2 regions of the Streptomyces sp. NPDC006516 genome follow, and region 2 is predicted to be linked to the other one. Evidence: riboswitches for the same ligand, from Rfam matches in the RefSeq annotation. Region 2 holds a riboswitch; the other holds the start of a gene.
What was found. A riboswitch is a leader RNA that binds a small molecule or an ion and turns the genes downstream of it on or off. The one in region 2 is predicted to bind thiamine pyrophosphate.
Positions count from the first base shown of each region.

Region 1: another riboswitch for thiamine pyrophosphate. It lies ahead of ABZY45_RS33080 (thiamine ABC transporter substrate-binding protein); the one in region 2 lies ahead of thiC (phosphomethylpyrimidine synthase ThiC).

Region 1 covers NZ_JBEXPD010000020.1:36,806-44,085, forward strand. Annotated here, with positions in the region: gene ABZY45_RS33060 (hypothetical protein) at 1-456, shown strand, start outside; gene ABZY45_RS33065 (Rossmann fold nucleotide-binding protein) at 492-1,610, shown strand; gene ABZY45_RS33070 (ABC transporter ATP-binding protein) at 1,792-2,814, opposite strand; gene ABZY45_RS33075 (iron ABC transporter permease) at 2,817-4,430, opposite strand; gene ABZY45_RS33080 (thiamine ABC transporter substrate-binding protein) at 4,475-5,569, opposite strand; TPP riboswitch at 5,641-5,756, opposite strand; gene rlmN (23S rRNA (adenine(2503)-C(2))-methyltransferase RlmN) at 5,876-6,982, opposite strand; gene ABZY45_RS33090 (DUF6233 domain-containing protein) at 7,220-7,280, shown strand, end outside.
Region 2 covers NZ_JBEXPD010000007.1:216,714-223,993, reverse strand. Annotated here, with positions in the region: gene ABZY45_RS20985 (YibE/F family protein) at 1-1,318, opposite strand, end outside; TPP riboswitch at 1,391-1,524, shown strand; gene thiC (phosphomethylpyrimidine synthase ThiC) at 1,517-3,310, shown strand; gene ABZY45_RS20975 (hypothetical protein) at 3,429-4,253, opposite strand; gene ABZY45_RS20970 (metallophosphoesterase) at 4,436-5,500, opposite strand; gene ABZY45_RS20965 (LacI family DNA-binding transcriptional regulator) at 5,675-6,787, opposite strand; gene hisC (histidinol-phosphate transaminase) at 7,237-7,280, shown strand, end outside.

The DNA of each region.
Region 1 (7,280 bases), on a different contig from region 2:
CTCACCGCGATCGGCCTGGCCATGGCCGGTCCCGGCCTCACCCATCTGTGCGGGCGGCTGCTCCAGGCGGTGCGCCCCGGGGCCGTACGGCTGCTCGCGGGCAGGGCCCTGATGGACGAGGCGACCAGGATCGGCCGTCCGCTCGGCGTCGTCTGCGCGGTGCTGTCCGGGGTGATCGCCGCATCCGTGCTGTACTCCGGTGAGCCGCGCCCCTTCGGCCCGCTCACCGCGCTCGGCGCCGTACTCGTCCTCGGCTGCACCACGGCGACGCTGCTGACCTCCGCCCTGGAGGCCAAGCAGGCGCGGGTCCGTACGGCCAGGACCTTGCTGCGGATGGGCGCCCCGGCCTCCGCGCTCCGCTCGGCCGCCGCCCTGCGCGCGGTGACGCTCCTGGCCGTCTTCGCTCCGCTGACCTGGGCGATCGCCTGGCTGGCCGCGCTCCCCCTGACGGAGTGACACCCGGCGCCGGGGCCGGTCCGTAGCATGGCGGCGTGGAGAATCCGGACGAGAACACCTACGCACCCGGCGTCGAGATCGAGACGCTCGCCGCCTTCGACCTGGCCGTGGCGGCCGGCAGCCTGGCGGACCATCGTGTCCAGTCCGTCGATCTGACGGCCCGGACGGAGGCGCTGCTCACGACCGGGACGCGGGGCGCCGTCTTCCTCGGCTGCCGGATGGAGCCCCGCGCCGACGCGAAGATACGGGCGGACGGGGCCTTCGTCTTCCCCCCGGTGCCCGGTCTGCCCTTCGACCCGTACCGCGGTCTGCTCTACAGTCCCGAAGCCCTGTACGAGGGCCTGGCCGAGGGCGGTTACGCGGCGACGCCGGACGCACGGGCCTACGGCTGGTTCCAGCTGACCAAGGCGAACGGCGACGTGTTCGCATCGATGCTGCGGGCGCTGCACGACGACGCGGTGTCCGACGCGCTGGACGAACACCTGGCGGGGGCCCGGGTGGTGGGCGTGATGGGCGGCCACGCGATGGCCCGGGGTTCCGAGGAGTACCGCGGCGCGGCCACGCTGGGCAGGGAGCTCGCCCGCAGCGGCCTGACGGTCGCCACGGGTGGCGGGCCCGGCGCGATGGAGGCCGCCAATCTGGGCGCGTACTCCGCCCCGCACTCCGACGCGATGCTGCTCAAGGCCTGCGAACTCCTCGCTTCGGCACCTTCGTTCAGCCCGTCGGTCACCGACTGGGCGACGGCTGCCTTCGCCGTTCGGGAGCGCTGGCCGAAGGGCGGGTCCTCGGTCGCGATCCCCACCTGGTTCTACGGTCACGAGCCGCCGAACGCCTTCGCGGACCACATCGCCAAGTACTTCGCGAACGCCGTGCGCGAGGACGGGCTGCTGGCCCGCTCGACCGCCGGTGTGATCTTCCTGCCCGGAGCGGCCGGGACCGTCCAGGAGATCTTCGACAACGCGACGCCGAACTACTACGAGTCGCGTTCCGCGCCCACCCCGATGGTGCTGGTGAACCGCGCGCACTGGACGGAGAAGCTCCCCGCCTGGCCGCTGCTGCGGGCGCTCGCGGCGGACCGGGCGATGGAGGCGCGTATCGCGCTCGTCGACACGGTGGAGGAGGCGGCGGGGGCGCTCGCCCGGCTGACGGGCTGACCCGGCCGGGGGCTCAGCGGGAGGTGACCCGGTCCCTCGGCCCCGCGATGACGCGGGTGGTGTCGATGCCCTCGCGGGGTGACCCGGCCATGTCCCTGTTCCTCTCCGGCGCCCTCGTCCGGAGGACCGGCTCCGTGCGGGGGCGCCACCCGGGCCGTGGCGGCCCGCGCGGGGACCTCCTTCAGGCCGGCGGCAGGACCACGGTCTCGGCCGGGTCGAAGGTCACGCCCACGACCGTCCCCTCCTCCGGGGTGTCGCGCAGGGCGCACTCCGCCTCCAGGGGAGGCCCGTCGCCGGGGTGGAGGGTGACGGCGACGTGGTGGCCGCGGAAGGTGCGGACGCCCACCGTGCAGCGGAGTCCGTCCTTCGGGCCGCCGAGCCGCACACCGCCCGGCCGCACGAGCAGCTCGTGCTCCCCCTGGGGCGAGCCCTCGGGTACCGGCACCTTGCCCCAGGGGGTGTCGGCGGCCGTTCCCGTCACCGTCGCCCCCACCACGTTGTCGAAGCCGAGGAAACGGGCGACGAAGGCCGACGCGGGGCGCTGCCAGACCTCCAGGGGGGTGCCCGCCTGGGCGATGCGGCCGTCCCGCATGACGACGACCCGGTCGGCCAGCGCGAAGGCCTCTCCCTGGTCATGGGTGACGGCGAGCACCGTCGTGCCCAGCCGGGCGAAGAGGGAGCGCAGTTCGACGACGAGCCGTTCGCGCAGACTCCGGTCCAGCTGGCCGAGCGGTTCGTCCAGCATCAGCAGCTTCGGGCGCGGGGCCAGCGCGCGTGCCAGCGCCACCCGCTGCTGTTCACCGCCGGACAGGGCGGCGACGGCCCGCCGGCCCGCCCCTGGCAGGCCCACGAGGTCGAGGAGCTGGCCGACCCTGCGGTCGCGCTCGGCGCGGGAGACGCCGTGCATCCGCAGCCCGAAGGCGACGTTGGCGCCGACGTCCCGGTGCGGGAACAACTGGTGGTCCTGGAACATCAGCCCCAGCCCGCGCCGGTGCACGGGCAGCGGGGCCTGGTCGACGCCGTCGACGAGGACCCGCCCGCCGTCCAGGTGCTGCAGTCCGGCGACCGCCCGCAGCAACGTCGACTTGCCGCTGCCGCTCGGCCCCAGCACACAGACGATCTCGTGGTCCGCGACCTCCAGGTCGACCGCGTCGAGCGCGGTCCGCCCGCCGAACCGGACCGTGGCCGACTCCACTGCCAGCATCTCTAGAACTCCCCGGATCGGTCGGTGCGGATACGTTCGAGCAGGAGCAGCGACACCGCGCAGACGAGCATCAGAATCGTGCTGAGGGCCATCGCCTGGCCGTAGTTGAGCTCCCCGGAGCGGCCGAGCAGCCTGGCGACGGCGACCGGGAGCGTCGGGTTGTCGGGGCGGGCGATGAAGACGGTCGCGCCGAACTCCCCGAGCGACACGGCGAAGGCGAAGCCGGCCGCCACCAGGAGCGCGCGGCGCATCAGCGGCAGGTCCACCTCGCGCCAGGCCCGGAGCGGCGAGGCGCCGAGCACCGAGGCGGCCTCCCGCAGCCGTTCGTCGACCGCGCGCAGGACGGGCAGCATGGTCCGTACGACGAAGGGCACGCCCACCAGGGCCTGTGCGAGCGGGACGAGGATCCATGACGTACGCAGGTCGAGCGGCGGCTCGTCGAGCGTGATCAGGAAGCCGAAGCCGACGGTGACCGCCGAGACGCCGAGCGGGAGCATCAGAAGGGCGTCGAAGCCCCGCACGAGCCGGCCCGCGCGTCTCGTGAGGGCCGCCGCGGCGAGGCCGCCGATCAGGAGGGCGATGAGCGTCGCGACCAGGGCGTAGCGCAGGGAGTTCCCGATGGCGTCGATCGGTGGCACGAGGAAGGTGGAGCCGCCGGCGTCGGCCGATCCCAGCGCGCGGTAGAAGCCGAAGCCGTAGCCCCCGGAGGTGTCGAGGGAGCGTTCGACGAGTACACCGAGGGGCAGCACGACGAGGAGCAGCACGGTCAGCAGTACGCCGCCGAGCAGCGCCCGCTGCCCGGCGCCCCGGGGCGGCCTGGAGGTCTGGGCGGGGTCGACGAGCCTCAGCGCCGTCTCCCGGCGCCGCACGGTCCAGGCGTGCACGGCGAGGATGCCGGCGACCGCCGCGAACTGCACCAGCGTCAGCACGGCGGCGGTCGGCAGATCGAGCAGCTGCGCGGTCTGGCGGTAGATCTCCACCTCCAGCGTGGAGTACGCCGGGCCGCCGAGGATCTGGACGACTCCGAAGGAGGTGAAGGTGAACAGGAAGACCATCACCGCGGCACCGGCCACGGCGGGGGCCAGCGCGGGCAGCGTCACCCGCCGCCAGGCGGCGAACCGTCCGGCGCCGAGCACCCGGGCCGCCTCCTCCTGGCGGGGGTCGAGCTGCGACCACAGGCCGCCGACGGTGCGGACGACGACGGCGTAGTTGAAGAACACGTGGGCGAGCAGGATCGCCCACACCGTCGTGTCGAGCCGGACGCCCCAGAGCTCGTCGAGGAATCCGCCGCGCCCCAGCAGGGCCAGGAACGCCGTACCGACGACGACGGTCGGCAGCACGAACGGCACGGTCACCACGGCGCGCAGCAGCTGTTTGCCGGGGAAGTCGAGCCGGGCGAAGACGTAGGCGCCCGGCAGCGCGATCAGCAGGGTGAGCGCGGTCGAGGCGAGCGCCTGCCAGGTGGTGAACCAGAGGACGTCCAGGATGTCCGGCCGGCTCAGCACCGTACCGATCCGGCCGAACTGCCAGACGCCGTCCGCCCTCAGCCCCCGGCCGACGATCGCGACGACCGGGTAGGCGAAGAACAGCGCGAAGAACGCGACGGGCAGGGCCATCAGCCCGAGCCGCACCGCGTTCCCCCTCCTGGAGGGCCGCGCGACTACTTCACGACGAGCGAGGACCACGACTGGACCCACTGCTCACGGTTCTTGGCGATCTTCTCCGGTGCCACGGTCGCGGGCTGCTCGACGGTCGCACCGAACTTCGTGAAGAGCTCCGGCAGCTTCGCGTCCTTCACCACCGGGTTCACGAACATGTTGAGGGGCATGTCCTCCTGGAACCGCTTGCTGATCAGGAAGTCCAGCAGCGCCTTGCCGCCGGCCTCGTTCTTCGCGCCGTCCAGCAGTCCGGCGAACTCGATCTGGCGGAAGCAGGTGCCGGTGGCGACACCGGTCGGGGCCTCGGTGGGCTGCGGCTCGGCGTACAGCACCTCGACCGGCGGGCTGGAGGCGTACGACACGACGAGGGGCCGGTCGGCCTTGGCCTTCTTGCCGCCGGCCGAACCGGAGAACTCCTCGTTGTACGCCTGCTCCCAGCCGTCGACGACCTTGACGCCGTTGCTCTTCAGCTTCTTCCAGTAGTCCTGGTAGCCGGTCTCGCCGTAGGTGCCCACCGTGCCGAGCAGGAAGCCGAGGCCCGGTGAGGAGGTCGCGGCGTTCTCGGTGACGAGGAGGTTCTTGTACGCAGGCTTCAGGAGGTCGTCGAAGGAGTTCGGCGGGTCGAGCTTCTTGTCGGCGAAGTACTTCTTGTCGTAGTTCACGCAGATGTCGCCGGTGTCCACGGGCGTCACCCGGTGCTCCTTCGCGTCCAGCTGGGTGGCGGACGCGACACGTTCGAGGCCCTTCGCCTCGTACGGCGTGAACAGGCCGTTGTCCAGGGCGCGGGAGAGCAGCGTGTTGTCGGCGCCGAAGAACACGTCGCCCCGGGGGGATCCCTTGGTCAGGATCTCCTGGTTGAGCGCGGCTCCGGCGTCACCGCTCTTGAGCACCTTGACCGTGTAGCCGGTCTCCTTCGTGAACGCCTTCAGGACGGCGTCCGAGGCGTTGAACGAGTCGTGGCTGACCAGGGTGACGGTCTTGGAGCCCTTCGACGACCCGGTGGCGCCGGACTCGTCGTCGCCGCCGCAGCCCGCGAGCACGGAGACGCCGAGCGCGGCGGCGAGCGCCGTCGCGGCGTACCTCGTGGTGGTGTTCATGTGATTCCTCCTGGAAGTGACCAGGAAGAGACGCGGCCCCGCCCGCTCGGCGAGCGGGCAGGGCGCAACAGCTTGAGTAAGGTCCGAACTTCCTACCCGGAATGACCCGGGCGAGGTTCAGAGGGTCTGCGGCCTACCTGTTCCGGTGCCGCACTCTCAGCGCTGTGGCGCTCCCCTGTCGGAATATGAAGTTGATTTCCGGACCAGGCTACACCGGCCGGATCTTGCCGTACCGGCCGCCCGACCGGTGCCCGGCCGGAGGGACCGCGCGCCGAGCGGCCATCGGGCGGCCCGTCCGGTCCGTCCTCAGCGCTCCGAGGCCGCCAGCTGGCCGCAGGCGCCGTCGATCTCCTGGCCGCGGGTGTCCCGGACGGTGACGGGCACACCGTGGCGCGCGATGGCCTCGACGAACGCCTTCTCGTCCTCGGGGCGCGAGGCGGTCCACTTGGACCCCGGAGTCGGGTTCAGCGGGATCAGGTTGACGTGCACCCGCTTGCCCTTGAGCAGCCGGCCCAGCAGGTCGCCCCGCCACGCCTGGTCGTTGATGTCCCGGATCAGCGCGTACTCGATGGAGATGCGGCGGCCCGACTTCTCCGCGTACTCCCACGCCGCGTGCAGGACCTCCCGGACCTTCCAGCGGGTGTTGACGGGGACGAGGGTGTCGCGCAGCTCGTCGTCCGGGGCGTGCAGCGAGACCGCGAGGCGGCACTTGAAGCCCTCGTCGGCGAAGCGGAGCATGGCCGGCACGAGGCCCACGGTGGAGACGGTGATCCCGCGCTGCGAGAGTCCCAGCCCGTCGGGCTCCGGATCCGTCAGCCGGCGGATCGCCCCGACGACGCGCTTGTAGTTGGCCAGCGGCTCGCCCATGCCCATGAAGACGATGTTGGACAGCCGGGCGGGCCCGCCCGGGACCTCCCCGTCACGCAGCGCCCGCATGCCGTCCACGATCTGGTGCACGATCTCGGCGGTCGACAGGTTGCGGTCGAGACCCGCCTGCCCCGTCGCGCAGAACGGGCAGTTCATGCCGCAGCCCGCCTGGGACGAGATGCACATGGTCACCCGGTCCGGATAGCGCATGAGCACGGACTCGACGAGCGTGCCGTCGTGCAGCTTCCAGAGCGTCTTACGGGTGGTGTCGTCGTCGCAGCTGATGTGGCGCACGACCGACATCAGGTCGGGGAACATCGCCTCGGCGAGCTTGTCCCGGGACGCGGCGGGGATGTTGGTCCACTCGGCCGGGTCATGGGCGTACCGCGTGAAGTAGTGCTGCGACAACTGCTTGGCGCGGAAGGGCTTCTCGCCGGTCGCGGCGACTGCCTCCTTGCGCTCGTCGGGCGTGAGGTCGGCGAGGTGCCGCGGGGGCTTCTTGGCTCCGCGGGGCGCGACGAAAGTGAGTTCTCCGGGCTTAGGCATGGTTCATCCAGTGTTACAGACACGCCGAGGTCGCAGAAACCTTCGCCTGCTCGGAAGGGGGCGGGGATCGGCGTACCGGTCGCCGTCGGCGGCCGTCACGCGACGTCGGCGCCCCTTCGACGGCCCCGATACGCCCCGGGGCGGCGCTCGGGCCGTGACCGATCGCACGGCGGGCAGGAGGTGCGCGCGCGGACCCACAGACCTCTCGCAGACCCACTGCGCCTTAGAATCGAATACGTGTCCGAAAACCTTTCCCGTCTGGATCGCCTGCGGATCGTACGCGAGTGGCAGGCGTATC
Region 2 (7,280 bases):
GTGCAGGAGCTCCGGCTTCCGCGCCGAGCCCCGTGCGGTCCGCGGAGACCACCAGGGCCGCGAGCACCGTCGTCACCGGCACCGAGGCGACCAGCCCGATCGATCCGACCAGTGTCCGGACGATCTCCTCCGCGACCAGTTCACTGTTGGCGACGGTCCCCACGCTGCTCTGGGCGATGGAGAAGAGCAGCAGCAGGGGAAGGGCGGCGCCCGCGTAGGCCAGGACGAGGGTGTTGACGACCGAGGCGATGTGGTCGCGCCCGATCCTGATGCCCGCCCGGTAGAGCCGTCGCACGCCCATCGTCGGATCGGCCTGGTGCAGTTCCCAGACCGCCGACGTCTGGGTGACGGTCACATCGTCGAGCACGCCCAGCGAACCGATGATCACACCGGCCAGGAGCAGGCCGCTCATGTCGATGTCCGGGTAGAGCCCGTGGATGAGACCGGTGTTGTCGTCCGTGTTGCCGGACAGACTGGCCCAGTCGATGAACAGGGAGCCCAGCAGCCCGATCAGCAGCAGTGAGATGAGGGTGCCGATGACGGCCACGGATGTGCGGGCCGTCAGACCGTGGCAGGTGTAGAGGGCGATCAGCATGATGGCGCTCGCCCCGATCACCGCGACGACGAGCGGATTCGAGCCCTGCAGGATGGCCGGCAGGATGAACAGGGTCAGTACCCCGAAGGAGACGGCGAGCGCGATCAGGGCCATGAGCCCGCGCATCCTCCCGACCACGACGACCGCGAGGGCGAAGATCCCGGCCAGGATGGCCATCGGCAGCGCGCGGTCCACGTCCGTCACCGAATACTGCAGGTCACGGGGTGCGTCGGGCGCGTACGCCACCACCACGCCCTGACCCTCGCGGAGTTGCCGGGGGGCGTCGGGCTGGACGACCTCGACGAACGTACGGCCCTTGTCCTTGCCGGTGGTCACCTCCACCGTCGCTTTCTTGCACTGGCCCGACTGCGCGTTGACGGCCTCCTGCCCCGAGGCGGTAGACGTGTCGCCGGTCGGCGGGACCTGCGACGCGTTGACGTCCGCGCAGTCGACCGACACGACCTTCGTCACCCGGCCTTCCTGGGTCTGCCGGTCGAAGCCGACCCCCGTGCGCTCGTGGGCGGGGGCGCCGCCGGGCCAGAACGCCACGAGACCCACCAGTACTGCCGTGGCGAAGGGGATGACCACGGCCGCGATGACCTTGCGCAGATGCTTGGACACGGGCGCGGCGGGGCCATGGGTGTGGCTGTGGGCGTGCACATGACTCTGCGTACTGCCTGTTGCGGGGCCGTGGGGTTCGGGGGCGCTTCCGGGAGACGTCACGGGGCGATCATCCCAAGAACCAGGGAGGCCCTCTGGCCAGCACGCCAGACGGGAGGTTAGCGTTGAGGCACATTTTGTACACGCGGGAGCTCGGAGCACCGGGCTGAGAGGGCGCTGACCTCCGTACATCCGTACGGAACACGCTGCGCCGACCGCCGAACCTGTTACCGGGTAATGCCGGCGTAGGGAGTAGGTCTCATGACCACAGCGGACGCACGCACGCCTGCCTCGGGGCGGATTGCGCAGAATGCGCAGGACGACGAGGCCGGGAAGTCCATCGGCTGGCACAAGGGATACGTCCAGGGCTCACGCCCGGACCTCCGGGTGCCGGTCCGTCAGGTGCACCTCACCAACGGCAAGGACGTGACGCTGTACGACACGTCGGGGCCGTACACCGATCCCGCCACCGACACCGACGTACGCCGCGGCCTCGCGCCCCTCCGGGAGAGCTGGATCATCGCCCGAGGGGACACCGAGGAGTACGCGGGCCGCCCCGCGCGCCCCGAGGACGACGGTCTCAAGCACACGTCGCCCCGTGGCGGGCTGCGCAACCTCGACGCGGTCTTCCCCGGCCGCCCGCGCCAGCCCCGGCGCAGCAGGGACGGCCGCCCGGTGACCCAGCTCGCCTATGCCCGGCGCGGCGAGATCACTCCGGAGATGGAGTACGTGGCGATCCGGGAGAGCGTCGCACCCGAGGTGGTGCGCGAGGAGATCGCGGCGGGCCGGGCGGTACTGCCGGCGAACGTCAACCACCCGGAGATCGAGCCGATGATCATCGGCAAGCGTTTCCTGGTGAAGGTCAACGCCAACATCGGCAACTCCGCGGTCACCTCCTCCATCGAGGAGGAGGTGGACAAGATGACCTGGGCCACCCGGTGGGGCGCCGACACGGTCATGGACCTCTCCACCGGCCGCAACATCCACACCACCCGCGAGTGGGTCCTGCGCAACTCCCCGGTGCCCATCGGCACCGTGCCCCTCTACCAGGCACTGGAGAAGGTCGACGGCCGCGCCGAGGAGCTGACCTGGGAGATCTACAAGGACACGGTGATCGAGCAGGCGGAGCAGGGCGTCGACTACATGACGGTGCACGCCGGGGTCCGCCTGCCGTACGTCCCGCTGACGGCCCGCCGCAAGACCGGAATCGTCTCCCGCGGGGGATCGATCATGGCGGCGTGGTGCCTGGCGCACCACAAGGAGTCCTTCCTCTACGAGCATTTCGAGGAGCTCTGCGAGATCCTCGCCGCCTACGACGTGACGTATTCGCTGGGCGACGGGCTGCGTCCGGGCTCCATCGCCGACGCCAACGACGAGGCGCAGTTCGCCGAGCTCCGTACGCTCGGCGAGCTCAACACGGTCGCCAAGCGGTTCGGTGTCCAGACGATGATCGAGGGCCCGGGCCATGTCCCGATGCACAAGATCAAGGAGAACATCGATCTCCAGCAGGAGATCTGTGAGGAGGCCCCGTTCTACACGCTGGGCCCCCTGACCACCGACGTCGCTCCCGCGTACGACCACATCACCTCGGGCATCGGCGCGGCGATGATCGCGTGGTGGGGGACCGCGATGCTCTGTTACGTCACCCCCAAGGAACACCTGGGTCTGCCCAACCGCGACGACGTCAAGACCGGCGTCATCACGTACAAGATCGCGGCCCATGCGGCTGACCTCGCCAAGGGGCACCCCGGGGCGCAGGAGTGGGACGACGCGCTGTCGGACGCCCGCTTCGAATTCCGCTGGGAGGACCAGTTCAACCTGGCGCTCGACCCGGACACGGCAAGGGAGTTCCACGACGAGACGCTGCCGGCAGAGCCGGCGAAGACGGCGCACTTCTGCTCGATGTGCGGCCCGAAGTTCTGCTCGATGAAGATCTCCCACGACATCCGGCGGGAGCACGGGGACGAACAGGCGGACATCGAGGCGGGGATGGCCGAGAAGTCCAGGGAGTTCGCGGCAGCCGGTAACAGGGTCTACCTGCCGATCGCGGACTGAGGCAGGGCCGGTGTCCCCCGGTGTGACCGGGGGCGTGACGGGGGGGGGGCATGGCCGGAGTGCCTGCCGCTGCCGGTGAACTGCGCGAACTCCCACGCGCGCTCACGGGCCGTGGCGGTCACTCCGGCTGGTGCTCGGGTCCACCGAAGTCCGGGCTGGTGAAGTCGGGACTGGTGAAGGTCGGGCGCGGCCCGGCCGAGGGGCCGTCCTGCGGTCCGGTGAAGTCCGGCCTGCTGTAGCCGATCTTCGGGATGCGATTGGCCGAGCGGTGCGGTGTGCGTGAGGCGGGCCCGGCGGTCGGGTCGGCGAGCGCGTCCCGCAGGAAGGGCAGGATGCCGCGTTCCAGCAGCGCGTGCCGCCAGGCTTCCCGGGCGCGCGCCACGTCCTCCGGAAGTTCCTCCTCCTCGTCCACGGCGGGCAGCGCGGTGGCGCCGTTGTGCAGCGCGGTGAGGAGGAGACCCACCGCCGCGACGAGGATGGCCGCGGCGGCGACAGCCGCGAAGAACCATCCAGCGGTGACCATGGTGCCGGCGAAGGCCGGGGCCGGGCTGACCGCCTTCAGCACATAGCCGACCAGCAGGAATATCAAGGCGGCCGCGCCCGCGAGGACGGGAGCGAGCACGGTGATCATCGCCAGGGTGCCGGCGCCCTCGGCGTCCGGTTCCTCGGTGGCGGGTTCGAGGACGGAGTCGTGGTCCGCCGGATCGTCGGGCCCGCGCAGCTCGCCCCGGACCTTCACGTAGTGCTGGTACTCGGTGGTGGCCGCCGCGGTGATCAGCGGTGTGGCTTCCAGCGCCATGGTCCGCAGCTGTTCCGCATTGAGTCGGTCACCGATTCCGGCCAGATCCGGTCGTTCGTGAGCATGACGCAGCGCGTCGGCAAGGATCCGCTCGTATTCGGGGCGGTCCTCGGCCAGCAGGTGCGGAGCGCTATTCATGTGCATCCCCCGATGCTCCGTAAGGCCTGACCGACCGCGTAGGGCCGGGCGATCGGGCGGAAACGGAGGAGAGCCTGCTACTGATAGGCCGATGGTAGAGCGCCTACGGCACGGCGTGACAGGGGGTTTCCGGAAATAGGCCCGGCAGCCCACGGTGTCAGGCCGCGATGCGTCTTCCCTCGCGAACGTCAGTCATGCAGGGGGAGTTGGACGACCAGCAGCTTTCCGGCCATGGTCACTCCGCCGTCCATGGCGATGGCCAGCCCCTCCGCGTAGACGTGCGGGCCGTCCACCACGGGGCGTGCCGCCTCCTCGCCGTCCTCCGAACCGACCTCGCCCAGCAGGTACGGAATGGGGCTGTGACCGTGGACGACGCGCTGTCCGCCGTACGTCGACATCAGTTCGCGGACGGCCTGCGCCCCGCCCTCGTCGCGGAAGGCGAACCGCTTGGTGAGCTTGCGGAAGAGGTCCCAGCACTCGTCGGCGTCGTTCCGCGTGAGGATGCCGTGCACGGTGTCGTTGACGTCCTCGATGGTGGATCCGTAGTCGAGGTAGGCCGTCGTGTCGGAGTGCATCAGCAGATGCCCGTCCTCCTCGACCACCGCGTCGAGCCGCGCCATCCACTGGAGGTGGACGTCCTGAAGCCGCTCCATGTCCGTCTTCTGGCCGCCGTTGAGCAGCCAGGCGGCCTGGAAGGTCGCGGTGCCCGCACCGGAGTTCACCGGAGTGTCGCCGAACTTCTTGGCGCCGATCAGCAGCAGCTCGTGGTTGCCCATGAGCGCCTTGCAGTACCCGCCCGCCGCCGCGGCCTCCGCGGAGAGGCGCATGACGAGATCGATGACGCCGATGCCGTCCGGGCCTCGGTCGGTGAAGTCGCCGAGGAACCAGAGCCTGGCGTTGCCTGCCGCCCAGCTGCCGTCCGCGTCGACGAGGCCCTGCTCGCCCAGGGCGGCCAGGAGCTCGTCCAGATAGCCGTGGACGTCCCCCACGACGTACAGCGGCCCGCGGCCCCGGGCGTCGGCTGGCCGGGACTCCGGCACGGCCTGGACCTGGACGGTGTCACCGCGGTTGATCACCGGAAGATCGCGCTCCGTGGGGGTGTACCCCTCCGGCGGCTCGTCCCCCACCGCGGCGTTGCCGGGGTGCGGCACCGGCGGGGGCGGGGGCATCGGCGCCTGCGCATACGGCGGTACGCGGAAGTCACGCAACGTCGCTGTCCGCACTACGGGTTCCTGACCGGCCCCCTGAGTCATCGACCCCTCCACCACCGTCGCGCCGCCGTACACCTGACGGGCCCTGCCTGGTCGAGGTGGTCCGCGGTGTCGTGCGCCCATCATAGGAACGCGGATCGTGCTGTGTGACGCACCAGGGGTGGTGAATCCTCGCGCGCACCAGGTTCACCGACCCTTTGGTCCGGATTGGACCGATCAGTCCCCGGCGGGTGACCGCGGAGCGCTGACCGTGGTGCGTGGCGGACGCCGCTGGGAGGACGTCCGGACGATGAGCTCCGTCGGTATCACCTGCTCCACCGGACCGTCGTGTTCGACCCCTTCGATGGCGTCGATGAGGAGCTGGACGACTGCCGTGCCGATCCTGCGGGGCTTCAGCGAGAGCGTCGTGATGGGAGGCTCGGTCGACGCGTACACGGTGGACTCGCTGCAGCAGACCAGCAGGAGGTCGTCAGGGACCCGCAGACCGTAGCGGCGGGCGGCGGCGAGCAGATCGGTCCCGTTGGGGTCGAAGAGCCCGTAGACGGCGTCGGGGCGGTCGGGACGGGCGAGTAGACGGTCGGCGGCGACGGCTCCGGCGCAGGGGTCGTGGGCGGGGTAGGACTCGTAGACCGGGTCCTGACCGACGCGCTCGCACCAGTGGAGGTAGGCGGTGGTGGAGAGGCGGGTGTACGTGTCGGTGGTGGTGCCGGTCAGCAGGCCGATACGGCGTGCTCCCGCGGCCGCGAGGTGGTCCAGCAGGTCGAGCACCGCCGCCCGGTGATCGTTGTCGACCCAGGCCGTGACCGGAAGCGACCCGTCCGGGCGGCCGTCGGAGACCACGGGCAGCCCTTGGCGCACGAGTTCGGTGACCACGGGGTCCTGGTCGGAAGGGTCGATCACGACCGTTCCGTCGAGGGCGACGTTCGACCAGACGTCGTGTCGTGAGGTGGCGGGCAGGATCACGAGTGCGTAGCCACGGGCGAGAGCTGCCGAGGTCGCGGCCCTCGCCATCTCCGCGAAATACGCGAATTCGGTGAAGGTGAAAGGTTCATCCCCGTAGGTGGTCACGGTCAGGCCGATAAGTCCTGACTTGCCGGTACGGAGGGTTCGGGCCGCCGCGGACGGGCGGTAGCCCAGGCGTTCGGCGACCTCGCGGACATGTCGACGGGTGGCATCCGGGAGCCTGCCCTTGCCGTTGAGGGCGTCGGACACGGTCGTGATGGAGACCCCGGCCGCCGCGGCTACATCCCGGATGCCCGCCCGTCCTTGCCGGCCGCTGCGCCGGGGCGTATCTGTCCGGCTCACCTGGTGCTTCCCTGCTGCTGTCATAGCGAGCCGATAGTAGGGCTCCGACGCGGGGTTGGGACGGACGCATATGCACGCATCGACAGGCACGTTTCTGCATGGTCAGCAAGGTGTAAATGCCTTGTGAAGCAAGGGCGTTGAGGCCCTGGGGGTCGATGTGTCATGCATCGACGCGCATGGACCTGCTGAATGGCCCATGTCTCGAAGAGGTCTCAACTCACCTGTTCGGGGGATGCGCGCCACGGAGTGAGCGACCGGCGCGCGGCGGGATGCGCGACGCTCCCCCTCTCGCGGGGTCCCGGAGCCGCAGGGGTCCCGGAGCCGCGCGTGCCAGAGCGGCGCGTGCCCGAGCCGCGCGTGCCCCGGTGCCTCGTCGGCGGCGGACGATTTCGGATTCCGGCCATTCGCAGGAGAGCCCAATCCTCATAGGGTGAGCAGTATTGCTGTGAACGGACGGTCGAGGAGGACCTGCGGTGAGCGAGACGAGCCCCAAGCTGCGCGCCGAGCTGGACGGCGT